Regions from separate parts of the Proteiniborus sp. MB09-C3 genome, predicted to be linked through region 1. Evidence: a T-box and tRNA genes for the amino acid it is inferred to sense, from the RefSeq annotation. Region 1 holds a T-box; the other holds one or more tRNA genes.
The links. A T-box is a leader RNA that pairs with one kind of tRNA and senses whether it is charged. The one in region 1 lies ahead of trpS (tryptophan--tRNA ligase), so its partner is inferred to be a tRNA-Trp.

Region 1 (14,961 bases):
TATATTTTCCCCTGCTGTGGAATATTTGATTCCAAATTGCTTCATCATATCAAAAGGACTGCCATATGTTGGTGATGTATGACTAAAGTATCCTTTAGTTGCCATGTCTTGTGATTTCATACGTGCAACTTTTGATAATTCTGCATCAATCTCAAGTGAGTTAAGGCCATTCTTTTGTCTTTCAACATTTACCAATCTAACAACTTCCTTTTCAATTGCACTAACATCACCTAAATTAGAATCTTTATTATCGTTACTTGGTTGGTCTACTGGTTTTTGTTCTTCATTATTATTTACTGGAGTTTCTGGTTTTGATGTTTCAGGTTTTTGTGTTTCTGGTTTTTGTGCTTCAGGCTTTGGTGCCTCTGTTCCTGCAGGTTTATCTGTATTTACATCATTCTTTTTAGTCTGAATTTTAATAATGTTACCATATTTATTAAGGTAATCACTAAAGTTAAATGTATTTATTTTAGTAGTTTTCAATGCACAATTATCATTATTTTTTGAAATAACCTTGAAACCTGCAGCATTAGCTACGCTAATGTTTGAAAATACAAATAATGCTACTAAAATAGATACTGTTTTCATCTTTCTTGAATTTTTTTTCATAAGTTAACCTCCTTATAACCTTTCTTTTTTAAATGTGATGTTAGGGGAAGTGCCTTTAAGATCGACCTTGTTGAAAGTATAACACTAATGGTATGAAGTCTAAAGGCTTAATATTTACAATTAGTGGCTAATAATGGACATGCCCCGAATATATGGTATTAAATATAAGCTTCATCTATAAAATATTAGTAATGAAAAAGTATAGCAAAAAAATTTAAAAAGCAAGAGGACAGAGTTATTGCTTCACGCTAAAGCAGTGACCTATCTTCTTGCTTTCTGTTCTCTTTTTCTTAACTATATTTCAAATAAATCCCTAATATCCTCTTCACTCATTTTTGAAACAAGGGTTTCCCCTGGTTGGATTACTGAATCTATTAGCTCCTTTTTTCTTTCTTGGAGCTTGAAGATTTTATCTTCAATTGTTCCTTGAGTTATTAGCTTCATAACATGTACCACACTTTCCTGTCCTATTCTATGAGCTCTATCTGTAGCCTGTTCTTCCACAGCAGGATTCCACCATGGATCAAAGTGAATAACTGTATCTGCTCCAGTAAGATTTAAGCCTGTACCCCCTGCTTTCAAAGATATTAGGAAAATTTGTCCCTTGCCTTTGTTGAAGCTATCAACTAATTGTCCTCTCTCCATTGTGTCAGTTGAACCATCAAGGTAAAGGTACCCTATTTCTTTCTTTTCTAGCATATGGCTTATAATTTTCAACATGCTTGTAAACTGAGAAAATAGTAGTATTCTATGCCCACCATCTAAAATATCGCTAATTAACTCCTCAAGCAGCTGGAGCTTGCCACTTTCACCATTAAAGCCTTCAATAAACAATGATGGATGACAGCATATTTGTCTAAGTCTTGTTAATCCAGCCAATATCTTAATATGACTTCGTTCAAAGCCCTTGTCTTTTATTTCATCCTCTATTTCACCTTTTATTTGATTTAGATAAGCTATATATATTTTCTTCTGCTCTGTAGTAAGCTCTGCTACAAGCTTATGCTCTATCTTATCAGGCAGTTCTTTTAAAACTTCCTTTTTAAGCCTTCTCAATATAAATGGCCTAATATATTTACTTAACTCCTCCAGAGACTTTTTGTCATTTTCTTTAATAATAGGTCTTTCAAATTTCTTAGTAAACTTGCTATGTGACAGTAAATATCCCGGCATTATATAATCAAATATTGACCATAGCTCAGTCAAAGAGTTTTCTATCGGCGTTCCTGTAAGTGCGAAATAATTATGGGCCTTTATATCTTTTACAGATTTTGCATTTTGAGACATAGGATTTTTTATATGCTGAGCTTCATCCAATATACAGTACTTAAATTTAATATTCTCATATAGCTCTATATCCCTTCTTATAAGAGGATATGAAGTCACTACTATATCATAATTCATAATATCCTCTATATTGTTTTGCCTTTCATCCTTACTTCCTGAAATCACTAATGTACTTAGTTCAGGTGTAAACTTTTCAACTTCTGCAGCCCAATTATATACTAAGGAAGTAGGTGCTACAATAAGATTGGGCAGCCTGTTGCCCTCCATTTTTTCTGACAATATAAATGTTAATACTTGAAGTGTTTTACCTAATCCCATATCATCTGCCAATATTCCACCCATTCCATAAGCAGCTAAGGTCTTTAGCCATTTAAAACCAAATCTCTGATAATCTCTAAGTATTTTTTTTAACTTTTCAGGAATAGTATAATCTATATCTCCAGGCTCTTTTATATTTTGTACCAGCTCTTTAAACAAAAGGTTTCTTTTTATATAGTTGTTCTCAGATTGTTTTAGCTTTTCATCTAAATACAAAGCTTTAAATTTAGGTATTTGCATGATATCCTTTTCAAAATCCTTGTTATCAAGCTCAAGATAATCTATTATTTCTGACATGCTTTTTAGCTCGTTCATTTCAAGTGGTAAATAGGAGCCATCCTTTAGTTTATAGTATTTTTTCTTTTCTCTTAGGGAATTAAAAACCTCCATTAATTCAGCTCTGTTTATACCGCTTATATCAAAACTAAATTCCAGCATATCATTTTCAGAATTTAATCTAACTCCTCCCGAAAATGAAGAAATATCTTTTATCTTTACATTTTTAAAAGCTTCTGAATAAAATACTTCTGCTTTTTCTTGAAGTAAAGGTATTTTTCTAAAAACAAATTCAAACTTTTTTTCCTCATCGTCAAGATAAATCTGATTATTTTTTACTTTGAACTCTGAAGTCTCAAAAATACTGACTATTTCTTTTTCTCTTTCAAAATCTCTTATAAGTATTCTATCTTCCTTTGCTTTCTTTTCCTCATGTGTAAAAGGATTTATAACTATATCTCCGTATATATATCTCAAATCGGCTAATATAGCATCTTCATTAGTGTCTAAATAGACTTCTGGATTTATCTCTGGCTTATATATTAATGATTGTACTTTGGAATCTATTTCTATGTCTCCTATTTTTTCTATAAATGGATACACTTCTGATACGAAATTATCGTTATATTCTTGTGGTATATTAATAGAATTATTTCTTTGTTTAATAAGTGCAGCATAAAAAGGAACAAAATACTCTCTTTGCTGCTTTGAAGTCTTATAAATTGAATCTTGTCTAAAAAAGTATTCTCCATCAGTTACTAGTGGAATAAGTACTTTTCCATAATCCACATTTAATACTAAATCCTTTTCAAGCTTATCTAGCTTAAACTTTAAAGGTATGTTTTCTTCTAGTATCTTTACATTTTCATATTTTCTATTCATTATAATGGATTTAAAGCTTCTGTTTTTCATAATTTCAAAGAATCTCTTTGTAGTTATTGATGTGAAATTTACTCTTTTCCCTTTAAATAAACTTGTTTTTCCAAAGCCATAGACATTTTCATTGATTACTTTTTCTGTGTCATATATCTCTTGTAGCAGATTTATTATAGGTTGATCCATTTCATTAAATCTATGAATTTTGGGATCAAAAGTAAACTCTTTTCCAAATTGTAATTCTTCCTTGCTTTCCAAGCTTTCTAATAATTTTTTTATGCTTTTCACAACATAAAGCTTATTTTCTCCTATACGAAGGCTTATATAAGATGAATTATCCATATCTCCATAAGGATTTGGTTCAAATTCATAGGTTATTTCAAGTTGAACAGGGCTCTTTACATCTAATTGCTTATATCTAAAGAAGTCCAGTATATTTTTAGCTATACCATATGATTTAACTTTGTCATACTCACCTTTTTGATCTCTTTCTCTAATTTCGTACAAAGTAGCCACGATATGCTTACAATATCCCCAGTATTCATCATATGCAGGACATGTACAAGATCCTCTATGAAAATTTCCTTCGTCATTAAATTCTACCTTTACATTGTATCTTTTATTACCTGAAACAACAGCATTGAACAATATTTTCTGGCTATTAAACGTTATTTCTCTTACCTTATTTGTTCTATAATATTGTTGTCCTTTTAAATGAGTAGTGCGCAATGGACATAAGGTTTTGATTAGTTCTTCTGTAATATTAAACATAGTTCACCTCAAAAATACAAACCAATTTTTTCTTTATTCGCTAAATTAAAAAACTAAGATTATTATATCATAACCACTTCCAAAGTAAATTTTCTTTTTACTTATTTTTCCTAGGATATAAACCTGACTATTTTATCACATTGCACAGTTCTCTATATAATGCTAAAATAAAATAGATTTATTATCTCAAGAAAGGAGAGCAGCTATGGATTTAAAAGAAAAAGTAAAAAACCTTCCTTCATCACCTGGAGTTTATATTATGAAAAATTCATTTGGAGATATTATCTATGTTGGAAAATCTAAAAATCTTAAAAACCGGGTTAGCTCTTACTTTCAAAATTCAAAAAACCATCCTCAAAAAATTGAACGGCTTGTGAAAACTCTGAAGGATTTTGACTACATAATTACAGATACTGAATTCGAAGCATTTATGCTGGAGTGTAAGCTAATAAAAAAACTAAAGCCCTTATATAATAGGCTTATGAAAAGCCCTTCTTCTTATATCTACATAGAAATAATCTCTGATAATAACAGTATGAGTATAAAAGCTGTAAATATTCCTAATGAAAAGCATTCTGCAACTTATTTTGGACCATATACAAGCAGAAGTACTGTCGAAAGATCTATTCAAGGTATAAAGGAGTTCTGTAAAATAGCATGCAATAATCCTTCTAAAAAAAGTACCTCGTGCTTAAATTATTCTTTAGATCTGTGCCTTGGTATGTGTATGGGTGGAGAAGCAATTGAAAAATATAATAAAATAATTAATAAAATTATAGACTTATTTAGTGGTATTGACGGAAAAATACTTGAAGAAATGGAGCAAAAGATGTTACATGCTTCTAACGATTATGATTTTGAGACTGCTGCTAAGTATAGAGACTATATAAGCGCAATAAAAACTTTAGTGAGTAAGGAAAGAGTAATAGAATTCACAGAAGACAATAAAAATATAGCAATAGTAGAATATTTAAATGATTCAAGCATTAAACTTTTTCTCGTTAAAGGAAATAAAATTCTTTTTAAAGAAAAATATAATATGAATAGCTTAGATACCAAACGATTATATACAAGCATAAAGTCAAATATTCTAAATTACTTTAAGGATAATGATCTAAGCATAACCATACAAGTAAATAAGGAAGATGTAGATGAAGCTCAGATAATATACAGCTACCTTAAAAGCAATAATTGCAACTATGCCATTATTCAAGATGTGGAGCTAACACCTGACTGTATCGACGATTTAATTTCAAGTTTACTCCACTTAAAGAAATAAAATAACATTAATAACAAGTTAGACTCCACATAAATGGAGTCTTTGTTTTAATCTAGTTTCTTTTTTCTATATTCCTGCATATCCTGAAAATCCTTTATTTCTAATCCTCTTTCTCCTGCTAATGATTCAAGATGATGGGTAAATTCGTGTAATAAAGTATCCTTTAGTTTATTACGTAATGCTCTCATAGAAACGTCACTATAAACTTTTTTGAAGGAGCCATAATAGATTGCTATATGTCTACCAGTTAAGCTTCTAGAATATTCTCCCATGATGTATAGAGTATCTACATCCCTACTTTCAGGATGTATTTTATATTCAGGCAAAAGTATAATTCCTCCATTTAATTGTTCAAAAAAATAATCTGGTATTTCTTCTGCTATGTCGTCTAATATTTCATGAATTTCTTCTATTGTTGGAAAGTCATCCATATATAACAATCCTTTCTTGTAAACTTGTATTTTAAAGCTGTTTTATTATATAATACTTTATTTTTTCTCCTCATACAATAGGATATGATTCCAAGGTCTTATTCCAAAAAAGTCTTGCATTACCACTAGTCTATATTTTCGATTTCCTAAGGCAGTCCATTAACATAGATTCATACTACTTCTTTCTATTTAAATGATTATAAAATATATAAACATATCAGTTAATTAAGTAAAGCTATGCGATTGACAGAATATCAGTTCAACACAGTTCTTCATATCTAAAGCATCCTGTAACATGGTCATTAATCAATCCAGTAGCCTGTAAATATGAATATATTATTGTAGTACCTAAAAATTTAAAGCCTCTTTTCTTTAAATCTTTACTTATTCTATCAGATAATTCCGTATGGGAAGGGACATCTGATAGTTCATTCCACTGATTTATTATGGGTTTATTATTGACAAAAGACCATATAAAGTCATTAAAGCTTCCAAATTCATTTTGTATCTCTAAGAATCTTCTAGCATTATTTATAGAAGCTTCAATTTTTCTCCTATTTCTAATTATGCCAGAATTGTTCATCAATTCTTCTATTTTATTAGTTCCATACTGAGACACCTTAACAGGATCAAATCCATCATATGCTTTCCTATAATTTTCTCTTTTTTTTAGAACTGTTATCCAACTTAGGCCTGCTTGAGCTGATTCCAGAACTAAGAATTCAAAATGCTTTTTATCATTATAAACTGGTACTCCCCATTCCTCATCATGATACTTTACATATAACTCGTCATCTCCACACCAAGCACATCTAAGCATATTTATCCCTCTTATCATAAATATTTATTTAAGCTAAAATAAGCCTAATATTCTATTCAACATCATATAATCATTTTCCTGCAAGTCTAAATGTCTTAGATTTAGTATACAAAAAAACCGATAAGATTAAAAATCTCATCGGTTTATGCTGCAACTATTTAACCATATCCAAGCTTTTCGGATGCTTTTTCTTATGCTAGAATAAGATAACGTCAATAGTTAAAAACTACTGAGGTATTGTCTCTTCATTTTCCTTGTCTTCATCCATCTCATGAGGTAGCACTATATTTAATATTATCCCTACAATGGCAGCAAGAGCCATTCCTACAAGTTTTATTTCTACAAGACCAATTTTTATAGGAATTACAGCACCGCCTAAACCAAAAACTAAAATAACTGCAAAAATTATCATATTTCTAGTTTTTGAAAAGTCCACTCTGTTATCAACAAGGGTTCTAGCACCTATAGAAGCTATCATACCAAATAGAACTATTACCGCTCCGCCTATCACAGGTTTTGGTATAGTACTTGTAAATGCATTTAATTTGGGTATTAAACCTATAAACATTGTCATTATAGCCGCTATTCTCATAACTTTAGGATCCCATACTTTTGTAAGTGCTACAACTCCTGTATTTTGAGAGTAAGTTGTATTAGCTGGTCCTCCTAATAAGGCTGCTACTGAAGTCGCTATTCCATCTCCCATCAGAGTTCTTGTTAGTCCTGGATCTTTAGCAAGATCTCTTTTAACTACCCCACTCATTGCTAATACATCTCCTATATGTTCTACGATTGTAGTAAGGGCGATTGGTGCAACAATCATTATTGCTCCTATATCAAATTTAGGTAATGAGAAGTTTGGAATTCCTATCCATCTTGCCTGAATAATTGGAGAATAATCAATTCTACCTAACACAGCAGCTAAAATATAGCCTGTTCCTAATCCAAAAATAACTGGTACAACTTTAAAAAATCCTTTTGCAAACATTGATATTCCTATAATAGTAGCCAATGTTATCATGGATAACAGCAATCCTGAGAAGCCATGTTAATGGCATTAGGTGCAAGAGTCATACTTATTACAATTATTACTGGTCCAGTCACTATAGGTGGAAAAAATCTAACTATTTTTTCAGCGCCATAAACTGCTATTAACCCTGCGAAAATTAAATAAATCATTCCTGCCACAATTATACCGCCTCGTGCATACTCAAGACCATATAGTTCTCCTGCCATTATAATTGGAGCAATAAATGAAAATGATGAGCCTAGATATGCAGGTACTTTTCCTTGAGTAATAAAGTGAAAAAGTAAAGTCCCTAATCCTGATGTAATTAGAGCAACGCCCACATCAAGCCCAGTTAATATTGGAACTAATACTGTTGAAGCAAATAGTGTGAATACATGCTGTAATCCAAGTGCAATTCCTCTCCCTGGTCCTAAAGTACTTATATCCGTAATAGGATAATTAACTTCTCTACCTTGTTTACTCTGTTTATTCATGTTTTCCTCCTTATAATTTTATTCGTCAGTTAGCTTTCTAGTTCTTTACAGCAAATAAAAAAAGTTAACCTTTAAAACAAAACTACTTGTTAAAACATACTCTCCTTTAATAGCTCAGAGTAAATCTACCCCTTAACAGCAAACCATTTTGAAGATTAAAAGACTGTCACCTCCTATATAAGATTTAGTCTGAATAGTACTCAATAACTAGGTACTATGGTCTATGTTATACTAACCCTCTTTATTACAATATTATAAAGTTCCTACAGGGTTTATCGAAAGTTTGTTGATAAGTGATAAAGGATAAAAAACCTATTATTCCAGGATAATCCAAGTTGTATATTATATTTTTTCGAGTTTCTATACTACTTTCTTCTAGTCTATACATTCCACTAATCATTGAAAACAATAAGAAAATTTCTAATTTAACCTGTTATAGTAGCCAATTTCAGTATCGCAACAAAAAATGGATAGGTTTCCCTATCCACTATTGTATTTTTCATTTTCAAATTAGAAGTACCCTTAAGCTTTCTCTCAAAGCGACAATTCTCATGCAAGCTAAATATTTTGTGGAGTATGCTACCTATCTTGGTATAAATCCAACCTTCTTGTATACCTTTCTTAAGGTTTTATTAGCCACATATTCTGCTTGTTTTGCTCCATCTGTATATATTTTTTCTAAATAATCTTTATTTTTCATTAGATCGGCAAATTTTTCTCTAACTGGCTTTAGTCCCTCTACTACAACTTCAGCTAAATCTGACTTAAATTTTCCATATCCTTGACCTTCATATTTATTTTCTATTTCTTCAACACTTTCTCCTGAGAATTTAGAATAAATAGTAATAAGGTTTTTTATGCCCAGCTGTTCATCTGAATATTTTACTACTCCTATTGAATCTGTAACAGCTCTCTTTATTTTTCTAACTGTAGAATCATTATCCTCTATAAGGAGAATATAATCATTTTCATCGTCGCCTGATTTTGACATTTTACTTAGGGGATCTTGCAGTCCCATTATTCTGTTTCCAAACTTCGACATATATAAATCAGGCACTTTAAAGGTTTCGCTATATTTATTATTAAATCTTATGGCTAAATCCCTTGCAAGCTCTAGATGCTGCTTTTGATCCTCTCCTACAGGTACAAGGTCAGCCTGATACAATAGAATATCAGCTGCCATTAATACTGGGTATGTGAATAATCCTGCATTCAGATTTTCCTCACCTTTTTGCGATTTTTCTTTATACTGAGTCATTCTTCCTAATTGTCCCATATATGATATGCAATCTAACACCCAAGCTAGTTCAGCATGTGCACTTACATGTGATTGGAAAAATAGGGTGTTTTTTTCAGGCTCTATTCCCGACGCTATATATTGAGCCAAAATCTCTAAAGAACGTCTTCTTAAATCCTTAGGTTCCTGAGGTACAGTTATTGCATGTAGGTCTACTATACAATAATAGCATTCATATTCATCTTGAAGCTCTACCCAGTTTTTTAATGCTCCTAAATAATTACCTAAGGTAGGCTCTCCTGTAGGCTTCACTCCACTAAAAATGACTTTCTTCTCACTCATTGTATTACCTCCCATTTCTTGTAATTTGTTTTTTATTAAAACTTACTTACCAATAAAACAAATGCTTCCCAAAATAACTAATAAAAAAAGCCCTTCATCTCGATAAGAGACGAAAGGCTGTTTCCGCGGTACCACTCTAGTTAGTCATAGGACTCACTTAGTCTATAACGGTAGACATCCGTCAAATCCTACTACTATTTCAGATTTGAACTCATGAGTCCATTCAACAAATATCAATGTTTCAGGCTCCCACCGCCCCTGAATCGCTGCAGCTTGATTAAATGTTTACTATTCTCATTCATTGCTTTAAATATATTGTTATATCTATTATATATAAATATAAAAAAAAGTAAACTAGTTTTTTGTATTTTCTTTAGTTTACACGCTGCAGCTTTAAAAAATCTTAAATATAATATGCAAAATAGATGAGAGTTAGAGGCTTTGATAGGAGGACTATATCACTATTTCTTGTTGATTCCTCCTGCTATATATAATTATAGTTGTTATATTTTATATTTTAATAGTATAATATTTATTAAGATATGATATAGAAGGGGGAGAAAAACAAGTGAGTAAGGTAAAAATATTTGCTGACAGCACTTGTGATTTAAGCAGGGACCTTATCAAATCAAATGATATTTCTATTGTCCCTCTATATGTTGGCTTTGATGAAAATACATACAAGGATGGAATTGAAATCACAACTAAAGAGCTATATGCTAAGGTAGAAGAGTATGATAAGCTTCCTAAAACCTCTGCTCCATCACCATTAGACTTTATCAATGCTTTTAAACCGTTTGTTAAAGAAGGAAAGGACATACTCTATATAGGGCTTTCATCTAATCTATCATCAACATTACAAAATGCAAAAATAGCCGCTTCTGAGTTTTCAGATGCTAAAATTGAAATTGTGGACTCATTTAATTTATCTACTGGTGTAGGACTTCTTGTAATGAAGGCAGTAGATTTAGCAAAAGAAAATCTAGGTGTGGAAGAAATAGCGAAAAGAATACGAGGATTAGTACCTATGATAGAAACAGCTTTTGTACCAGATACACTAGACTATCTGCACAAGGGTGGAAGATGCTCATCTCTTCAAGCTTTGATGGGAAGTGTCTTAAGAATCAGACCAATTATAAAGGTAGTAGATGGTGGAATGATTGTTGGGCAAAAAGCAAGAGGAAAAAGAGAAAAAATTCTTGAAACAATGCTTGAAAATGCTATTAAAGACAAGGATAACATGGATAAAAAAAGGATTTTTGTAACCCATGCTGAAGGTCTTGAAGACGCCATGTTTTTAAAGAATAAGTTAGAAGAAAGCTTAGATGTTGAAGAAATTATAATTACTGATGCTGGCTGCGTAATATCCAGCCATTGTGGGCCTAATACTGTTGGAATATTATATATTTTAAACTAAAAAATAATAGCTATAAAGCTACTAAAAGTTCATTTACGTCATCCTGAGCGCCAGTGAAGAATCTCTCATGTATCAAAACATGAAGTTCTTCAACTACGTCTCAGAATGACAGGTATAAAGTTAGATTTTTTCCCTACTGCCGGGCTTAATAAATGGAATCCTCTCTTTACATAGTGGGCAATCATCACTTTCATAGCTTTCTATATCTAACCTTACTGCACTATAGACCGGATACTGTAATTTCCCCTTGCTTCGATCAGCTATACATGCAATCCCAACTACCTCTCCTCCTAATTTTTTAACCACATCTGTGGCTTCTAGGGCAGATTTTCCTGTAGTCACTACATCTTCAGATATTAAGACCCTATCGCCTTTTTTTATTTCAAAACCTCTTCTTAGAACCATTTCATCATTTATCTTGTCTCTCTCTGTAAATATGGCTTTTTTCCCTAGCTGTCTCCCAATTTCATAAGCTACTATTACTCCACCCATTGCGGGTCCCAGCACAATATCTATATCCATATCCTTCAATTGCTCCACCACTATTTTTAGTATCTTTTCAGCCTCTTTTGGATATTGAAGAACCTTGGCACATTGAACATATCTGTTGCTGTGCTTACCTGACGATAATAAAAAATGACCCTCTAATAAAGCTTCTGTTTTTTTCAAAATGTCAAATATCATTCTAGCTCCTCCTCGCTATTCCTTTGATTTCCATAATGGATTTAATTCCTTCTCTATTTAGAAAATCTTCTATTCCTTTGATTATGTCTAGTGATATATCTGGTCTTATAAAATTAGCACTTCCCACTTGTATTGCATCTGCTCCTGCCATTATAAACTCTATGGCATCCTTCCAATTCATAATTCCGCCTATTCCAATTACCGGTACATCTACTGCTGCAGATACTTCATAAACCATCCTCAAAGCTACTGGCTTAATTGCTGGGCCAGATAGTCCAGCAAAGATATTATTAAATACCGGCTTTTTCTTATATATGTCTATAGCCATTGCTTTAAAAGTATTTACTAAGGATAATATATCTGCCCCTGCTTCACAGCATTTTACTGCCATATCTACTATATCCTCAGCATTAGGAGAAAGTTTTACAATAATTGGTTTTTTAGAAACCTTTTTCACCTTTGATACTATTTCCCGTGCAACCTTTGATTTTATCCCGAAAGCCATGCCCCCTTCCTTTACATTTGGACATGATATGTTAAGCTCTATAAAATCTACATTAGTGTCATTGAGCTTATCTATTCCTTCTAAATACTCCTCAATGCTTCCTCCGCCAAGATTTGCAATAATAACAGTATCAAGCTCATTCATAAAGGGCAATTCATTGGCTATAAAATTATCTATTCCTGGATTCTGGAGTCCTATGCTATTCATTAATCCTCCTGTTGTTTCATAGAGCCTAATTCCTTCATTACCTAGCTTTTCATTTAAAGTAAGTCCCTTAGTACATATTCCTCCTAATTTAGAGACATCGAAGAAATTCGAGTACTCCTTCCCAAATCCGAATGTACCAGAAGCTGCTATTACAGGGTTTTTAAACTCAGCACCACATATATTTACCTTAAGCATGAATTATCACATCCTCACCACTAAATACAGGCCCATCCTTACATACTGTCTTCATTCCACTATTTGTCTTGCAGGTACATCCTAAGCATGCTCCTATTCCACATGCCATATGGTTTTCCTGGGAAATGTATATCTTTTTTTTGTTTAGAATACAAGACTTTATTACCTTATCCATCATTATACTTGGGCCACAGCTCAGTATGATATTGTATTGTTTAGGATCAAAGATTTCTGTTATAAAGCCTTTATGACCAATTTCGCCTGTATCTGTTGCAACATATATTTCATTTACAGCACCTTTTATTTCATCTATTAAATATACTTGCTCTCTAAATCCTGCATAAAAATCAACTTTGCAGTCTTCTAGCTGTTTTGCCACATAATACATTGGCGCTATACCGATTCCTCCTGTTACTATTGCCACTTTCCCTTTAATTTTTTCTATGTCAAATCCATTACCTAAAGGACCTAAAAGCTCAATTTGCTCATCTCTTTTTAGCTGGCTAAATAGCTTAGTTCCTTCTCCTCTCACTTCATATAGAAACTCTATTTTTTCTTTATCCAGATTATGAATGCTAATAGGTCTTGATAAAAATGGTTCCTTGTTCCATGACCTTAGCATATAAAATTGGCCTGGTTTACCTTCAAATCCACCTTTTATTGTTAATTTAAAGATTCCTTCTAAGATTTCATTGTTCTCAAATATTCTAGCCTTCATATGCTTTGACTGCATTATTTATGGCCTCCCTCATAGATAACACTTCTTCTCTAGCATAGATATCAAATTCATTCTCCATATTATGCTTTTTATAGGCAAGGAGAATACCTCTAGAGGAATTTACTATGCCTCCGTTTCCATGCTTCAAATATCTCGCCACATCCTCAGCTGTTCCTCCCTGAGCTCCATACCCGGGTATGAGAAAGAACAGATTATTTAGACTTTCTCTAATATTCTTAGCCTCATCTGAATGAGTACACCCTACAACTCCTCCTATGGAACTATAGCCATATCTTCCTAAATATTCACTTCCTAGGTTTTTAATTTTTTCACCTACAGTCTTATAGACTGGATTATTGTTGTAATCCTTAATATACTGGATATCATGAGCACCCTCGTTTGAAGTTCTGATGAGAATAAATAACCCTTTTTCTTTTTCTCTGACATAGTTTAGATATGGTTTTATGCTGTCCATTCCCATATAAGGACTTAATGTTATGAAATCGCTTTCGAAATCTCCTTCAAGGTGAGCTTTTGCATACATCTCAGCTGTTTTTGAAATATCTCCTTTTTTTATATCTGCTATTACTAAGCAGCCTTTGCTTTTAATATATTGAATTGTTTTTTTGTAGGCAATTAATCCATCTATACCTAAGGCCTCGTAGTATGCAATCTGTATCTTAAAACATGCTGAAATATCGTAAGTAGCATCTATTATTCTTCTGTTAAATTCAAATATTGAATCAGATATTTTCATATATTTTTTTATAATATTTTCAGGTATATATTCAATTGAAGTATCTAGCCCCACACAAACTACGCCTTTCTCTGATACTGATTCATATAATTTATCAATTATCATAATTAATCTCCTCCCTAGAATACATAACTTCACCAGCTTTTATAGTTGTCTCTATGATTCCCCAAACCTTTGCCTTATTAAAGGGGGTATTTTTACCCTTTGATAAGAAGCCTGATGAATCTATTTCATACATCTTTTCTATATCGACTAGAACTAAATCTCCATCATAGCCTTCCTTAACTTGTCCTTTGTTTAATCCCATTAATTCAGCAGGATTTTTTGACATAAGCTCTGATAATCTATTTAAGGAAATGTGTCCTTCTTTAACCAGTTTTGTTAAACACACAGAAAATGCCGTTTCTAACCCAGATATACCAGGAGCTTTTTTCTCTTTATCTAAGGCACTATGAGGAGCATGATCTGTAGCTATTACGTCTACCCAGCCATCCTTTATGCCTTTTATGAGAAATTCCACATCCTCCTCAGTTCTAAGTGGAGGATTTACTGTGTATTCAGTTTTGTCATCTAATGCGATATGGTGGGGAGTTACTTCACAGGTTACTCTAATTCCCTTTTTCTTTCCCTCAATTATATATTGTAATGCCTCCTTTGTACTTACATGAGCCATGTGAAGTCTAACATCAGCCTTCTCTGCTAACTCTATATCTCTAGCTGTCGATATGT
Region 2 (14,961 bases), 120 kb from region 1:
GCACGGTCGGAAATCGTGCGAAGAGTGTAAAGGCAGAAGGGAGCTTGACTGCGAGACCCACAAGTCGAGCAGGAACGAAAGTTGGACTTAGTGATCCGGTGGCGCCGAGTGGAAGGGCCATCGCTCAACGGATAAAAGCTACCCCGGGGATAACAGGCTTATCTCCCCCAAGAGTCCACATCGACGGGGAGGTTTGGCACCTCGATGTCGGCTCGTCTCATCCTGGAGCTGTAGCAGGTTCCAAGGGTTGGGCTGTTCGCCCATTAAAGAGGCACGCGAGCTGGGTTCAGAACGTCGTGAGACAGTTCGGTCCCTATCTGTCGTGGGCGTAGGAAATTTGAAAGGAGCTGTTCCTAGTACGAGAGGACCGGAATGGACAGACCACTAGTGTATCAGTTGTCCTGCCAAGGGCATGGCTGAGTAGCCAAGTCTGGTAGGGATAAGCGCTGAAGGCATCTAAGCGCGAAGCCCCCCTTAAGAAAAGATTTCCCATCTGGTAAACAGAGTAAGACCCCAGAAAGACTAACTGGTTGATAGGTCGTAGGTGTAAGAGCAGCAATGCTTTAAGCTAAACGATACTAATAGGTCGAGGGCTTGACCAGAAATATGGACGCTGTGTAGTTTTTAAGGTACAAATAAATACCTTAAAACTAAATATATATAAGCTCTGAACAAATGATTTAGGGCATAAATCCAGTGACAATAGCGAAGGGGTCACACCTGTTCCCATACCGAACACAGAAGTTAAGCCCTTCAGCGCTGATGGTACTTGGTGGGAAACCGCCTGGGAGAGTAGGGCGTTGCTGGATGGTATTCCTGGGTAGCTCAACGGCGGAGCAACCGGCTGTTAACCGGTAGGTTGTGGGTTCGAGTCCCACCCTAGGAGCCAGCAAAATGCCGGGGTGGCGGAACAGGCAGACGCACAGGACTTAAAATCCTGCGATCCCCAAAGATCGTACCGGTTCGATTCCGGTTCCCGGCACCAGCTATTATATTTGTCCCTAGGACAATAGTTAAGAGTGTTGTAAGGATTAACTATGATAAATAATAAGGCCCTATGGTCAAGCGGTTAAGACATCGCCCTTTCACGGCGGTAACCCGGGTTCGAATCCCGGTAGGGTCACCAACTTTAGTATCTGTCCGTCAGGACAACATTTAGGAGTGTCTGTAAAGATCACATAAATTCAATATTTAAAATTTTATGGGTGCATAGCTCAGCTGGGAGAGCACCTGCCTTACAAGCAGGGGGTCATAGGTTCGAGCCCTATTGCGCCCACCATAAATAATTGACATTTTGGCCTGGTAGTTCAGTTGGTTAGAATGCCAGCCTGTCACGCTGGAGGTCGAGGGTTCGAGTCCCTTCCAGGTCGCCAATAGTTTTTAATATGTAAAGCAATATGCTGGTGTAGCTCAATTGGCATAAGCAGAGAACCCAAACCATGCTTTTAGTTTGGTGTGAATCGCTTAGTTGCTTATAAGGAGTTAATGCAGTAAAAAAAGTTAATCCGAGAAGTAAAGACAATGTGCTGGTGTAGCTCAATCGGCAGAGCAACTGACTTGTAATCAGTAGGTTGAGGGTTCAATTCCTTTCACCAGCTCCATTATGACCTAACCTAATTTGCGAAGCAAATTAAAGGTAGATCAAACGCAATGAGCACCAAAATTGTGTTACTAGACTGTAAAATATGGAGGGGTTCCCGAGTTGGCCAAAGGGGACGGACTGTAAATCCGTTAGCTGTGCTTTCACTGGTTCGAATCCAGTCCCCTCCACCAAAAATAAATACATGCGGGTGTAGCTCAGTGGTATAAGCAGAGAACCCAAACCATGCTTTTGGTTTGGTGTGAATCGCTTAGGTGTCCCAGAAACAAGCCGCAACTAAAGTAAGTAATATATAGAGTTACTAATACATGCGGGTGTAGCTCAGTGGTAGAGCCCCAGCCTTCCAAGCTGGTTGCGAGGGTCCGATTCCCTTCACCCGCTCCATAAAAAGTAACATATAATTATATCCAATAAGAGCAAAAATAATATGTACCCATAGCTCAGTAGGATAGAGCAACGGCCTTCTAAGCCGTGTGTCCGGGGTTCGAATCCCTGTGGGTACGCCATAATAATCCTAGTGGACATTGCTACAGCTGTCTCAAGGAAAAATAATTGTTGGGGTATAGCCAAGTCGGTAAGGCACCAGACTTTGACTCTGGCATTCGTAGGTTCGAGTCCTGCTACCCCAGCCAGTATAATCTGCTAACATTGACCCATTAGCTCAGTCGGCAGAGCACCTGACTTTTAATCAGGGTGTCCCGCGTTCGAATCGCGGATGGGTCACCATTAAACAAATAACATGGAGGGGTACCGAAGCGGTCATAACGGGGCGGTCTTGAAAACCGTTAGGGTGCAAGCCCACGTGGGTTCGAATCCCACCCCCTCCGCCAAAATAATATGGAGAAGTACTCAAGTGGCTGAAGAGGCTCCCCTGCTAAGGGAGTAGGTCTCGTTTAGGGGCGCGAGGGTTCAAATCCCTCCTTCTCCGCCATTCGGCTGGATATATTTCATACTAAATCGGGGTGTAGCGCAGTTTGGTAGCGCACGTGGTTTGGGACCATGGGGCCGGGGGTTCGAGTCCCTCCACCCCGACCAATAATAGAAATATAATTAGTCGTGATATTATATGAGGGCCTTTAGCTCAGTTGGTTAGAGCGTCCGGCTCATAACCGGCAGGTCCGGGGTTCGAATCCCTGAAGGCCCACCATTATTATTTGCCCAGATAGCTCAGTAGGTAGAGCAGGGGACTGAAAATCCCCGTGTCGGTGGTTCGATTCCGCCTCTGGGCACCAATTAAAGACCCTTGTCGTTATAGAAAATGATGGGGGTTTTTTAATCACCACAAGCAATACCTTAAATTACCAAGCAAATACTATTGACATAATCAATCCTATATGATAATATATATTTTGTCGCTAAGTTAAAAATTAATTAGCCATGAGTATTCCTGGGTAGCTCAATGGCGGAGCAACCGGCTGTTAACCGGTAGGTTGTGGGTTCGAGTCCCACCCTAGGAGCCAATAAATATATTTAAATCATCGCGGGGTGGAGCAGCTGGTAGCTCGTCGGGCTCATAACCCGGAGGTCGTCGGTTCAAATCCGGCCCCCGCAACCATAAAATTCATATTTAGGACAAAAATTAAGATTGTCTGTAGGAGAAACCATTATATCAGTATAAGTGCAGGTAATAAACAGAAGCCTGATAAGGACAATTAAAATGATAATGGCCCTATGGTCAAGCGGTTAAGACATCGCCCTCTCACGGCGGTAACCCGGGTTCGAATCCCGGTAGGGTCACCAACTTTAGTATCTGTCCGTCAGGACAACATTTAGGAGTGTCTGTAAAGATCACATAAATTCAATATTTAAAATTTTATGGGCGCATAGCTCAGCTGGGAGAGCACCTGCCTTACAAGCAGGGGGTCATAGGTTCGAGCCCTATTGCGCCCACCATAAATAATTGACATTTTGGCCTGGTAGTTCAGTTGGTTAGAATGCCAGCCTGTCACGCTGGAGGTCGAGGGTTCGAGTCCCTTCCAGGTCGCCAATAGTTTTTAATATGTAAAGCAATATGCTGGTGTAGCTCAATTGGCATAAGCAGAGAACCCAAACCATGCTTTTAGTTTGGTGTGAATCGCTTAGTTGCTTATAAGGAGTTAATGCAGTAAAAAAAGTTAATCCGAGAAGTAAAGACAATGTGCTGGTGTAGCTCAATCGGCAGAGCAACTGACTTGTAATCAGTAGGTTGAGGGTTCAATTCCTTTCACCAGCTCCATTATGACCTAACCTAATTTGCGAAGCAAATTAAAGGTAGATCAAACGCAATGAGCACCAAAATTGTGTTACTAGACTGTAAAATATGGAGGGGTTCCCGAGTTGGCCAAAGGGGACGGACTGTAAATCCGTTAGCTGTGCTTTCACTGGTTCGAATCCAGTCCCCTCCACCAAAAAATAAATACATGCGGGTGTAGCTCAGTGGTATAAGCAGAGAACCCAAACCATGCTTTTGGTTTGGTGTGAATCGCTTAGGTGTCCCAGAAACAAGCCGCAACTAAAGTAAGTAATATATAGAGTTACTAATACATGCGGGTGTAGCTCAGTGGTAGAGCCCCAGCCTTCCAAGCTGGTTGCGAGGGTCCGATTCCCTTCACCCGCTCCATAAAAAGTAACATATAATTATATCCAATAAGAGCAAAAATAATATGTACCCATAGCTCAGTAGGATAGAGCAACGGCCTTCTAAGCCGTGTGTCCGGGGTTCGAATCCCTGTGGGTACGCCATAATAATCCTAGTGGACATTGCTACAGCTGTCTCAAGGAAAAATAATTGTTGGGGTATAGCCAAGTCGGTAAGGCACCAGACTTTGACTCTGGCATTCGTAGGTTCGAGTCCTGCTACCCCAGCCAGTATAATCTGCTAACATTGACCCATTAGCTCAGTCGGCATAAGCAGGGGACCCAAATCATGCTTTTGATTTGGGGTACATCGCTTAGTTGCTTAGAATGAGTTAGCATAATAAAGTAGTGAATCCGAGAAATAAATTAAAATTGACCCATTAGCTCAGTCGGCAGAGCACCTGACTTTTAATCAGGGTGTCCCGCGTTCGAATCGCGGATGGGTCACCATTAAACAAATAACATGGAGGGGTACCGAAGCGGTCATAACGGGGCGGTCTTGAAAACCGTTAGGGTGCAAGCCCACGTGGGTTCGAATCCCACCCCCTCCGCCAAAATAATATGGAGAAGTACTCAAGTGGCTGAAGAGGCTCCCCTGCTAAGGGAGTAGGTCTCGTTTAGGGGCGCGAGGGTTCAAATCCCTCCTTCTCCGCCATGTTTTTTTAGGGCCTTTAGCTCAGTTGGTTAGAGCGTCCGGCTCATAACCGGCAGGTCCGGGGTTCGAATCCCTGAAGGCCCACCATTAAGTAATTAAATTAAAGGCATAATTAAGTTGGTGGAATGTAGGCATTCAAAGCTATTATTCTACCTAAGATATAGGGGTGTGGTGAAGTGGTATCACACTGGTCTCCAAAACCATTAGTGGGGGTTCGATTCCCTCCACCCCTGCCAATTTTATAATAAAATATTACAATGATCGGGGTGTAGCGCAGTTTGGTAGCGCACGTGGTTTGGGACCATGGGGCCGGGGGTTCGAGTCCCTCCACCCCGACCAATAAAAATGATGGGCTTGTAGCTCAGGTGGTTAGAGCGCACGCCTGATAAGCGTGAGGTCGGTGGTTCGAGTCCACCCAGGCCCACCATCAATAATTTTCCCATTAGATACTAATTATATACTTCATATTTATGAGGGCCTTTAGCTCAGTTGGTTAGAGCGTCCGGCTCATAACCGGCAGGTCCGGGGTTCGAATCCCTGAAGGCCCACCATAATAATCATTTGCCCAGATAGCTCAGTAGGTAGAGCAGGGGACTGAAAATCCCCGTGTCGGTGGTTCGATTCCGCCTCTGGGCACCAAAAAAAGTTTAAGCGAGATTAGATAATCTCGCTTAAACTTTTTTTGGTATCTATTGTCTTATACATAGAATATTACCTTTCCCTATACTACATTTCTTAATATTCCACATATTATTGAAAAGTTTTACTTACATTTTACATAACCTTACCTCTTCTTTTTACTTATATAAATTATAATGACATTGAAAACAAAATAAAGGAGAGTATAAAACATGAAAAAAACAATATCTGCTATGTTACTTTTAGTATTGGCTTCAACCTTATTTATAGGATGCTCTAAATCAGAAGACGGATTCAATACAAGTAAAGATATCTCAGTTATATCTAGAGAGGATGGTTCCGGAACAAGAGGAGCATTTATAGAGCTTTTTAAAATTGAAGAAAAGGATAGCGATGGAAAAAAAATAGATAAGACAACTAAGGAAGCTACTATTGCAAACAAAACTGATGTTATGTTGACTAATGTTTCAGGTGATCTTTATGCAATAGGATACGTTTCTATGGGTTCATTAAATGATAGTGTAAAAGCATTAGATATTGATAATGCTGCTGCAAATGTAGAAAATATTAAAAATGGAACCTATAAAATTTCTCGTCCATTTAATATAGCAATAAAAGGCGAGGCAACTGGACTGAAGAAAGATTTCATTGATTTCATACTGAGTGCTGATGGACAATCAGTAGTAGCTAAAAGCTACATTCAAATTAATGATAGTGCACTTGCTTATAGCGGTACTAAACCAAGCGGTAAGATTGTAGTAGCAGGTTCTTCTTCTGTAACTCCTATAATGGAGAAATTAAAAGAAGCTTATATATCTGTTAATCCCAATGCTAATATTGAAATTCAACAAAGTGACTCAACAACAGGAATTCAAGCAGTGATTGATGGAACTTGCGATATAGGTATGGCATCTCGTGAATTAAAAGATAGCGAAAAGGCAAGCTTAACACCTATTGAAATTGCATTGGATGGTATTGCTGTTATAGTCAATACTGATAATCCATTAGACAATATTTCTAGTGATGAAGTAAAGAGTATTTTTACAGGAAGTTTTACTAGCTGGAATGAAGTAATTAAAGAAACAAAATAATGGAATTATTGAAATAAAGTCAAATAAACCCTTTATGTTTAGGAGAAAAATATGAAAAATTTCAAAGAAGTATTAATGAAAAATGTATTTTTAATCGCTGCTCTAGCTTCTATTATTGCCGTAGCATTAATTTGTATTTTTCTGTTCGCTAACGGTATTCCTGCTATGAGCAAGATAGGTGTATTTCAATTTCTTTTAGGAAAAGATTGGTCACCAGGAAATGAGCCAGCGGCTTATGGTATCTTTCCAATGATACTTGGCAGCATATATGTTACCATAGGTGCACTTATTATTGGTGCACCAATTGGTGTTTTAACAGCTGTTTTCATGGCTAAATTTTGTCCAAAAAAAATCCATAAAATTTTAAAACCAGCAGTAGGATTGTTGGCGGGAATCCCCTCAGTTGTATATGGATTTTTTGGACTTGTAGTAATAGTTCCATTTGTAAGAAATGTATTTGGTGGTAATGGAAGCAGCATATTAACAGCCTCTATTTTACTTGGAATTATGATACTACCTACTATAATTGAAGTAAGCGAGTCGGCCATTCGTGCTGTTCCTGATAGCTATTATGAAGGGGCATTATCATTAGGAGCAAGTAGAGAGAGAAGTATATTTTTCGCGACTCTACCTGCTGCAAAATCAGGAATAATTGCAAGTATAGTGCTTGGAATTGGAAGGGCAATCGGTGAGACTATGGCTGTAATTATGGTAGCAGGAAATCAAGCGAGAATGCCAGCAGGATTATTGAAGGGTATTAGAACCTTAACAGCTAATATTGTTATAGAAATGGGTTATGCGGCCGATTTGCATCGAGGAGCACTTATTGCTACAGCAGTAGTGCTGTTCGCATTTATTCTCATCATCAATTTTATTTTTTCGATGCTAACAAGGAGGAAAATATAATGGAGCATATTAACAAACAGACTTTTAAGAGTCAGGTAAAGGCATATAAGAAAAACCCATTATCTATGATACTGTTTTTGATGGTGACAATATCAGCTATTCTGACTTTTACAATCCTATTATTTCTAATTGGTTATATGTTAATTAAAGGTGTTCCACATATTTCCCTTGATCTTTTTTCGTGGAAATATACTACAGAAAATGTTTCTCTTATGCCAGCTATAATAAATACCATAATTATGGTTGTGCTGTCATTGCTTATAGCAGTTCCATTAGGAATCTTTTCAGCAATTTATTTGATAGAGTATGCTAAACGTGGCAACAGAATTACTAGAATAGTCCGATTAACTACAGAAACCCTTTCGGGTATACCTTCTATAGTATATGGATTATTTGGATTGCTATTTTTTGTAACAACACTTGGATGGGGTTTTTCATTGCTGGCTGGTGCCTTTACCCTTGCTATTATGATATTGCCACTAATTATGCGTACTACTGAAGAAGCATTAAAAGCAGTACCTGATTCATTTCGTGAAGGTAGCTATGGTCTGGGTGCTGGAAAATTAAGAACTGTATTTAGAATCGTGCTGCCATCTGCTCTTCCTGGAATATTGGCAGGAATTATTCTTGCCATTGGGAGAATTGTTGGAGAAACAGCGGCACTAATGTATACGGCAGGTACTGTAGCTGAAATACCATCAAATTTACTTTCCTCAGGACGGACCCTTGCCATTCATATGTACGCACTTTCTAGCGAAGGATTGCATACTGATAAGGCGTATGCTACAGCTGTAGTATTACTTATTATAGTTTTATTTATCAACTGGCTTTCAGCATACGTGGCGAAAAAAATAGTGAAAGGATAACAGCTATGAAAGATAAATTTAAAATAAATGATTTGAAACTCTATTATGGGGAATTTATGGGACTTAAAGGTGTAAATCTGACAATACAGAGCAACGAAATTACTGCTTTCATCGGTCCATCAGGATGTGGTAAATCTACTTTACTAAAAACTCTTAATCGTATGAATGATTTGGTAGAAAATTGCAAAATTACAGGAGAAGTACTTCTTGATGGAGAAAATATTTATGGAGATATAGATATTAACCAACTTCGTAAGCGTGTCGGTATGGTATTTCAAAAACCTAATCTTTTTCCTATGAGTGTATATGACAATATTGCCTTTGGACCAAGAACTCATGGAATTCGTTCGAAAATGAAGCTAGACGAAATTGTGGAAACCTCTTTAAAAAGCGCAGCAATATGGGATGAAGTCAAAGACAGATTAAAAAAGAACGCTCTAGACTTATCAGGTGGACAGCAGCAAAGGCTTTGTATAGCAAGAGCTTTAGCAATCCACCCAGAGGTTCTGCTCATGGATGAGCCTACCTCAGCCCTAGATCCTATTTCAACCTCAAAGATTGAAGACCTTGTACTTGAATTAAAAAATGATTATACTATTATTATGGTTACGCATAATATGCAGCAGGCAGCTAGGGTATCAGATAAAACAGCTTTCTTTCTGCTTGGAGAGATAATTGAATATGGTGTTACTGAGGAATTATTTTCTATGCCAAGGGATAAACGTACTGAAGACTATATTACAGGGAGGTTTGGTTAAAAGTTATGCGTAATAGATTTGATAGAGAATTGGAATTACTAAACACAGAGCTAATAGAAATGGGTTTACTCATTGAAAATGCAATTAAAAAAGCAGTTGAAGCATTGATTAATAAGGATGAGATTTTGGCAAAGGAAGCAATTAATTTTGATGAAATAATAGATGAAAAAGAGAAGGAAATCGAAAGCAGATGCTTAAAGATATTATTACAGCAGCAGCCAGTAGCATCAGATTTGCGCTTGGTTTCCACTGCACTAAAAATGATAACTGATATGGAGCGTATAGGCGACCATGCTTCAGATATTTCAGAAATCACGCTTAGATTGAAGGACAAGGAGTACATTAAAAATCTTGAACATGTTCACCAAATGGCTCAAGCTACTACAAAAATGGTAAAGGACAGTATTGATGCTTTCGTAGCACGTGATTTAGTATTAGCCTATGAAGTTGAAGATTATGATGATGTTGTAGATGATTTATTTAATACTGTAAAGAATGAACTAATTGCTTTAATTCGTGAAAATGCTGAAAGTGGAGAACAGGCAGTAGACCTATTAATGGTTGCTAAGTATTTTGAACGTATAGGTGATCATGCAGTAAATATTGCAGAATGGGTTGCTTTTTCTATAACAGGAAAACATAAAAACGAAAGGATATTATAATGATTTATATTGTAGAAGATGATAAAAACATACGAGAATTAGAGAGTTATGCATTGCAAAGCAGTGGCTATATAGTAAAATCCTTCGAAAATAGCTCTGATTTTTATAATGCATGTAAAGAGCTGTTGCCAGATCTTGTTTTGCTAGATATTATGTTGCCTGATGAAGATGGGATTAGTATTTTAAGAAATCTACGTAATCAGGAAAGAACAAAAAATATACCAATAATTATGGTTACAGCTAAAACTACTGAGCTGGATAAGGTAAAGGGGTTGGATGCTGGTGCTGACGACTATATTTCTAAGCCATTTGGTGTAATGGAACTAATTTCTCGTGTTAAGGCTTTATTGCGACGAGCTCGACAATCAGATAATATTAGAGTCTTGAGTTTCGGAGATATTATTCTTGATGATGAAAGGCATCGTGTTACAGTTAAAGGTAAAGACTGCGAACTAACCTTTAAAGAGTTTGAACTGCTCAAATACTTGCTTCATAATCAAGGAATTGTTCTATCAAGAGATAGAATAATGGAGCAGGTATGGGGCTTTGAATTTGAGGGAGAAAGCAGAACTGTAGATATGCACATAAAAACACTGCGTCAAAAGCTTGGAATAGGAGGAAAAGCAATAAAAACTGTACGAAATGTCGGATATAAAATAGGGGATTGATATGAGGAGAAAAATTAATTTTCATTTATATCTTGTTGGTGGTATATCTATTTTGCTTACTACTATATTTACTATGATGATATACTATGGACTTATTGAACAGCAGACTAAGAGAGATTTAAGAATTTATGCGGGACTATTAGGAGAAAACTATGTTCTCTCTGGCCATAATATTCAATTTTATGAAACTAAGTCTCAAGAGATACGTATTACCATTATTAATCCAGATGGTAAGGTTATTTATGAAAGTGATGCTAATACTAATCAAATGGATAATCATAGTAATCGTCCTGAAATTGTTGAGGCTATAAAAACAGGTACAGGTGAAGCAGTTCGTTATTCTAACACCTTAGAAAATAATACCTTTTATTATGCAATGCTATTGCAAGATGGTAACATTTTGCGTGTTTCAAGACAGACTCATAGCATTTTGGCTTTATTTCTAGGAGTTTTTCCACTCATCATAGGGATTGGAATGATTATATTTCTACTATGTCTTTTGCTTTCTAATGCCCTAACTGAACGAATCATTAATCCTATCGAAAAAATGGCAGAAAATATAGACTCACTAGAGAACAATTTAGCCTATGATGAACTGATTCCTTTTGCTAAAATAATTAAAATGCAAAACATACGTATTATAAGGCAGATGGAGAATATAGAGCAGGAAAAAAATAAAATTCAAATGATATTGGAAAATATGTCTGAGGGATTTTTACTGCTAAGTATTGATAAGAATATTTTATCTGTTAATCATAGTGCAATTCGTCTGCTTTCTGCAAAGGAAATAGATTATTTAGGTAAGAATATTTTGTATCTTTCACGTAATGAGCCTTTAAACAACAGCATCAACTATGCAGTTAAAGGTGAGAGTATATCTGATGACATTTTTATCAATGGCAAGTGCCTACAGGTCTTTACTAATCCTGTCTATGACAAGGATGAAATTATTGGCGTTATGTGTATCTTGTTAGATGTCACAGAAAAAAAGGAAAGTGAAAAAATTAGACGAGAATTTACGGCAAATGTATCTCATGAATTAAAAACACCTCTTACTTCTATTTCTGGATATGCAGAAATAATAGAAAATGGCATAGCAAAGCAAGAAGATATAAAGGATTTTGCTAAAAAAATACACAATGAAGCTGCCCGTCTAATATTGCTTATAAATGATATCATCAAGCTATCTGAGTTAGATGAGACTAGCGCAGAACTACAGCTTGAACAGGTAGACTTGTTAGAGATAGCTAAGGAATGTAAAAACATGCTATTAGTGCCTGCTCAAAAGAAAAAAATATCTATGGAGGTTGTAGGCGAATCATGTAAAATATTTGCTAATCCTAGTATGATGGAAGAGCTTATATATAATCTTTGTGACAATGCTATTCGCTACAATAAACCTAATGGTAATGTAATTGTAACTGTGAAGGCCGAAGATAAATATGCCATACTATCTGTTGAAGATACTGGTATTGGAATTCCAGAGAAATATCAAAATCGTATTTTTGAGCGGTTTTATCGTGTAGACAAGAGCCGTATTAAATCTACAGGTGGAACAGGACTTGGATTATCCATAGTCAAGCATATTGTTCAGCGGCATAATGCTAAAATATCATTAAGCAGTACTGTCAATGTTGGCACTAAAATCACAGTCAAATTTACTACCTAATTGATTATTTAAATCATTTAGGTAGTATTTTTTTTTGCATAGTTAGCTATTTTCATACTTTCTCTTCATAGCATCAATTACATTTCTTTGATATAATTTACTAAAATACGTAGTAATACATATGGTGAAATTGAAAGGAAGATAAGTATGGAAGTTATTAGGCATGTATTAGATGAACAAATTGATATTCCAGATACGCTTAAAAATCAGATAGCAGATAGAAAAGTTTGTTTTATGGATATTGAAACTACAGGTTTTAGTAGAAAGTACAATCATATAATTCTAATTGGGCTCTTGTATACTAATAATTCGAAAACGGAAATCATACAATTTTTTGGCAATGATGAAAAGGATGAAAAAAATCTACTATGTAATTTTATTAGATATGTATCAGATTTTGAAGTAATGATTACTTTTAATGGTGATGCTTTTGATATACCTTTTATTAATTGCAGGCTTGTTCATCATAGCATAGATTATCAAATAAAAAATATTCAAAGTATCGATATGTTAAAGATTATTAGAAATAAGAAAAACTTATTAGGCCTAGAAAAATATAATCTCAAGAGTATAGAAAAATTATTAGGAATAAATCGAGAAGACACTATAAGCGGTAAAGAAAGTGTAGAAATGTATTATAAGTATATTAAAACAAAAAATAATAATATTAAGGACATTATTTTAAGGCATAATTACGAAGATATATATAATCTTCCAAAAATCATGAAGATATTTGATATTATAGACTATAAAAGTAGAATTAATTTTAAAACAGAATATCTTAATTATAGTATTGATATAGCTGTTGAAGTAGAAAGCATTGAGTGTAAGGGTAATATGATGCATGTGGAAGGCTTAACCAATACTCTAAATTTACCAGATGAAATGCATTATGGAACTTCTCATACATTCAAATGGTGTCCACAAACAGGCAAGATTCAGATTAGCCTAGAGATAGAAAGTGGGAAACTATCTGATGGGAGCAAATGTATATATTATGATTCAAAAGTCCTAGAGCTGAATACTAATGAAATCAATAGATTAAAGTATAATTTGCCAGATAATATATTAATACTTAGCCATAATGGTAATATTTTAGCAGATAATATTGAGATTTTGATAAAATATCTATGGCAAGAGCTTAGCAAGAATAAATTTTAGTCAGTAATAGAAAAGAGGGAAATATGTGGGAACTAAAAATATCTATACTTTAATCTTAAAAAAAATTGCTAAGGATTCTTTAGACAAGATAGATAAAGAACAAGTGGATATCTATATCCTAGGAATAAAAAGCATTTTATTTTTTATAGGTAAATCAGTATTAGGCATTAAATATTTAAAAGAAAATAAGAGTATTAGTTCAGAAGACATAGACGTAGAACTAATTGAAAAAACATATTCAATATTTTTATCTAGAAATTTTAAGGAAGCAGACAAATTATTTAATGACAAGATATTATTAAATGAAGAACTTAAAATTAATATTGTTAAAGTACTTAAAGATATAGATAAAGACGAATTAGCAAGATTTTCATTAGGTGAACTTTATGAGACTTTTATTACCAATAAGCAGGAAAAGTTGCTAGGGCAGGTTTATACACCAGAATATATAGTGAAACACATGATTTCTTTAGGGATAACTGATGAAGCAATTATAGAAAATCCATATTTTAGTGTTGTTGATCCAGCCTGTGGTGCGGGGTATTTCTTATTAGAAGCCTATGATAAAATAAAACAAATATTTGATGAAAACCGTACAGCTATAATTCAGAACTATCCTAAGCTAGAAAAAGAGATAAAAGATGGATTTCATTCATTTATATTGAAGAACAATTTAACAGGATTTGATATAGATCCCTTTGCAGTCTATATGACAAGAGTTTCACTGATGCTAAAAGGAGAGATAAGAGACAATCTTGAAATTAATATATTCAATAAAGACATTGTAGTGGAAAAGGACTATAGTCTATTAGATTATTTAGAGGAAATGATATTAGAAGATTGCAGCATGGGTAAGTATGATTTAGTAATAGGTAATCCTCCTTATATTGGCCATAAAAGCATTGATAAGGACTATAGAAAAATACTTCAAGATATATATTATGATGTTTATTCAGATAAAGCAGATATTTCCTATTGCTTCTTTAAAAAAGGATACCAGCTTCTTAACAAAAATGGGAAGTTGATTTTTATAACATCAAGATATTTTCTTGAAGCACCTTCAGCCAAGGATCTGAGAAAGTTTCTAAAAAATAAATATAAAATAGAAGAGATAATAGATTTTTATGGAGTAAATATTTTTAAGGGGATAGGTATTAGTCCGGTAATAATTAAGCTCCTTAAAATACAGTCGAGCAAAGATAACATTTTAGTATATAGACATAAGGAAGGCATACTTCCTAAAAAAATGAATCTAGAGCTTAGTAGAGATTTTGAAAAATATTATGTTAGCCAAGAGAAACTAGATGATAGTGGATGGCTATTGGCAAGTGAAGAGGAAAGACAGTTATTTTGTAAAATAGAGGCTCAGGGTGAACATCTTTTAGATGAGGTTTGCCTATGCAATCAAGGAATAATAACTGGATGCGATAAGGCTTTTATCGTAGATATTAAAACTATCGAAAGAGAGAGCCTTGAAAAAGATATTTGCAAACCTTGGGTGAAAAATAGTGAGGTAAGGAAATTTAGAAATATTCAAAGTAAACGATTTGTTTTATACACAGATTTGATTGATGATTTGGATGAGTATAAAAATACTATAAATCATATTGCACCTTATAGGAATAGACTTGAAAATAGGAGAGAATGTTTAGCTGGTACAAGGGAGTGGT

Region 2: it encodes a tRNA-Trp, which carries the amino acid that the T-box ahead of trpS (tryptophan--tRNA ligase) is inferred to sense. The anticodon was not compared.

What each region holds. Positions count from the first base shown of each region.
Region 1 covers NZ_CP127161.1:3,081,840-3,096,800, forward strand. Annotated here, with positions in the region: gene QO263_RS15355 (CAP domain-containing protein) at 1-609, opposite strand, end outside; gene QO263_RS15360 (DEAD/DEAH box helicase) at 904-4,137, opposite strand; gene QO263_RS15365 (GIY-YIG nuclease family protein) at 4,343-5,416, shown strand; gene QO263_RS15370 (metallopeptidase family protein) at 5,464-5,847, opposite strand; gene QO263_RS15375 (DNA-3-methyladenine glycosylase I) at 6,107-6,667, opposite strand; gene QO263_RS15380 (uracil-xanthine permease family protein) at 6,894-7,688, opposite strand; gene QO263_RS15385 (solute carrier family 23 protein) at 7,685-8,170, opposite strand; gene trpS (tryptophan--tRNA ligase) at 8,754-9,764, opposite strand; T-box leader at 9,852-10,060, opposite strand; gene QO263_RS15395 (DegV family protein) at 10,318-11,166, shown strand; gene pyrE (orotate phosphoribosyltransferase) at 11,287-11,850, opposite strand; gene QO263_RS15405 (dihydroorotate dehydrogenase) at 11,852-12,757, opposite strand; gene QO263_RS15410 (dihydroorotate dehydrogenase electron transfer subunit) at 12,750-13,490, opposite strand; gene pyrF (orotidine-5'-phosphate decarboxylase) at 13,465-14,337, opposite strand; gene QO263_RS15420 (dihydroorotase) at 14,327-14,961, opposite strand, start outside.
Region 2 covers NZ_CP127161.1:2,962,666-2,977,626, reverse strand. Annotated here, with positions in the region: rRNA gene QO263_RS14745 (23S ribosomal RNA) at 1-602, shown strand, start outside; rRNA gene rrf (5S ribosomal RNA) at 693-809, shown strand; tRNA gene QO263_RS14735 (tRNA-Asn) at 815-889, shown strand; tRNA gene QO263_RS14730 (tRNA-Leu) at 897-985, shown strand; tRNA gene QO263_RS14725 (tRNA-Glu) at 1,052-1,126, shown strand; tRNA gene QO263_RS14720 (tRNA-Val) at 1,204-1,279, shown strand; tRNA gene QO263_RS14715 (tRNA-Asp) at 1,297-1,373, shown strand; tRNA gene QO263_RS14710 (tRNA-Thr) at 1,526-1,601, shown strand; tRNA gene QO263_RS14705 (tRNA-Tyr) at 1,688-1,773, shown strand; tRNA gene QO263_RS14700 (tRNA-Gly) at 1,911-1,984, shown strand; tRNA gene QO263_RS14695 (tRNA-Arg) at 2,030-2,106, shown strand; tRNA gene QO263_RS14690 (tRNA-Gln) at 2,157-2,232, shown strand; tRNA gene QO263_RS14685 (tRNA-Lys) at 2,251-2,326, shown strand; tRNA gene QO263_RS14680 (tRNA-Ser) at 2,342-2,430, shown strand; tRNA gene QO263_RS14675 (tRNA-Ser) at 2,440-2,531, shown strand; tRNA gene QO263_RS14670 (tRNA-Pro) at 2,559-2,635, shown strand; tRNA gene QO263_RS14665 (tRNA-Ile) at 2,671-2,747, shown strand; tRNA gene QO263_RS14660 (tRNA-Phe) at 2,757-2,832, shown strand; tRNA gene QO263_RS14655 (tRNA-Asn) at 2,986-3,060, shown strand; tRNA gene QO263_RS14650 (tRNA-Met) at 3,080-3,155, shown strand; tRNA gene QO263_RS14645 (tRNA-Glu) at 3,266-3,340, shown strand; tRNA gene QO263_RS14640 (tRNA-Val) at 3,418-3,493, shown strand; tRNA gene QO263_RS14635 (tRNA-Asp) at 3,511-3,587, shown strand; tRNA gene QO263_RS14630 (tRNA-Thr) at 3,740-3,815, shown strand; tRNA gene QO263_RS14625 (tRNA-Tyr) at 3,902-3,987, shown strand; tRNA gene QO263_RS14620 (tRNA-Gly) at 4,126-4,199, shown strand; tRNA gene QO263_RS14615 (tRNA-Arg) at 4,245-4,321, shown strand; tRNA gene QO263_RS14610 (tRNA-Gln) at 4,372-4,447, shown strand; tRNA gene QO263_RS14605 (tRNA-Lys) at 4,591-4,666, shown strand; tRNA gene QO263_RS14600 (tRNA-Ser) at 4,682-4,770, shown strand; tRNA gene QO263_RS14595 (tRNA-Ser) at 4,780-4,871, shown strand; tRNA gene QO263_RS14590 (tRNA-Ile) at 4,882-4,958, shown strand; tRNA gene QO263_RS14585 (tRNA-Trp) at 5,034-5,107, shown strand; tRNA gene QO263_RS14580 (tRNA-Pro) at 5,134-5,210, shown strand; tRNA gene QO263_RS14575 (tRNA-Ile) at 5,222-5,298, shown strand; tRNA gene QO263_RS14570 (tRNA-Ile) at 5,346-5,422, shown strand; tRNA gene QO263_RS14565 (tRNA-Phe) at 5,435-5,510, shown strand; gene QO263_RS14560 (substrate-binding domain-containing protein) at 5,723-6,601, shown strand; gene pstC (phosphate ABC transporter permease subunit PstC) at 6,653-7,507, shown strand; gene pstA (phosphate ABC transporter permease PstA) at 7,507-8,373, shown strand; gene pstB (phosphate ABC transporter ATP-binding protein PstB) at 8,379-9,131, shown strand; gene phoU (phosphate signaling complex protein PhoU) at 9,137-9,793, shown strand; gene QO263_RS14535 (response regulator) at 9,793-10,461, shown strand; gene QO263_RS14530 (sensor histidine kinase) at 10,463-12,130, shown strand; gene QO263_RS14525 (ribonuclease H-like domain-containing protein) at 12,278-13,291, shown strand; gene QO263_RS14520 (Eco57I restriction-modification methylase domain-containing protein) at 13,317-14,961, shown strand, end outside.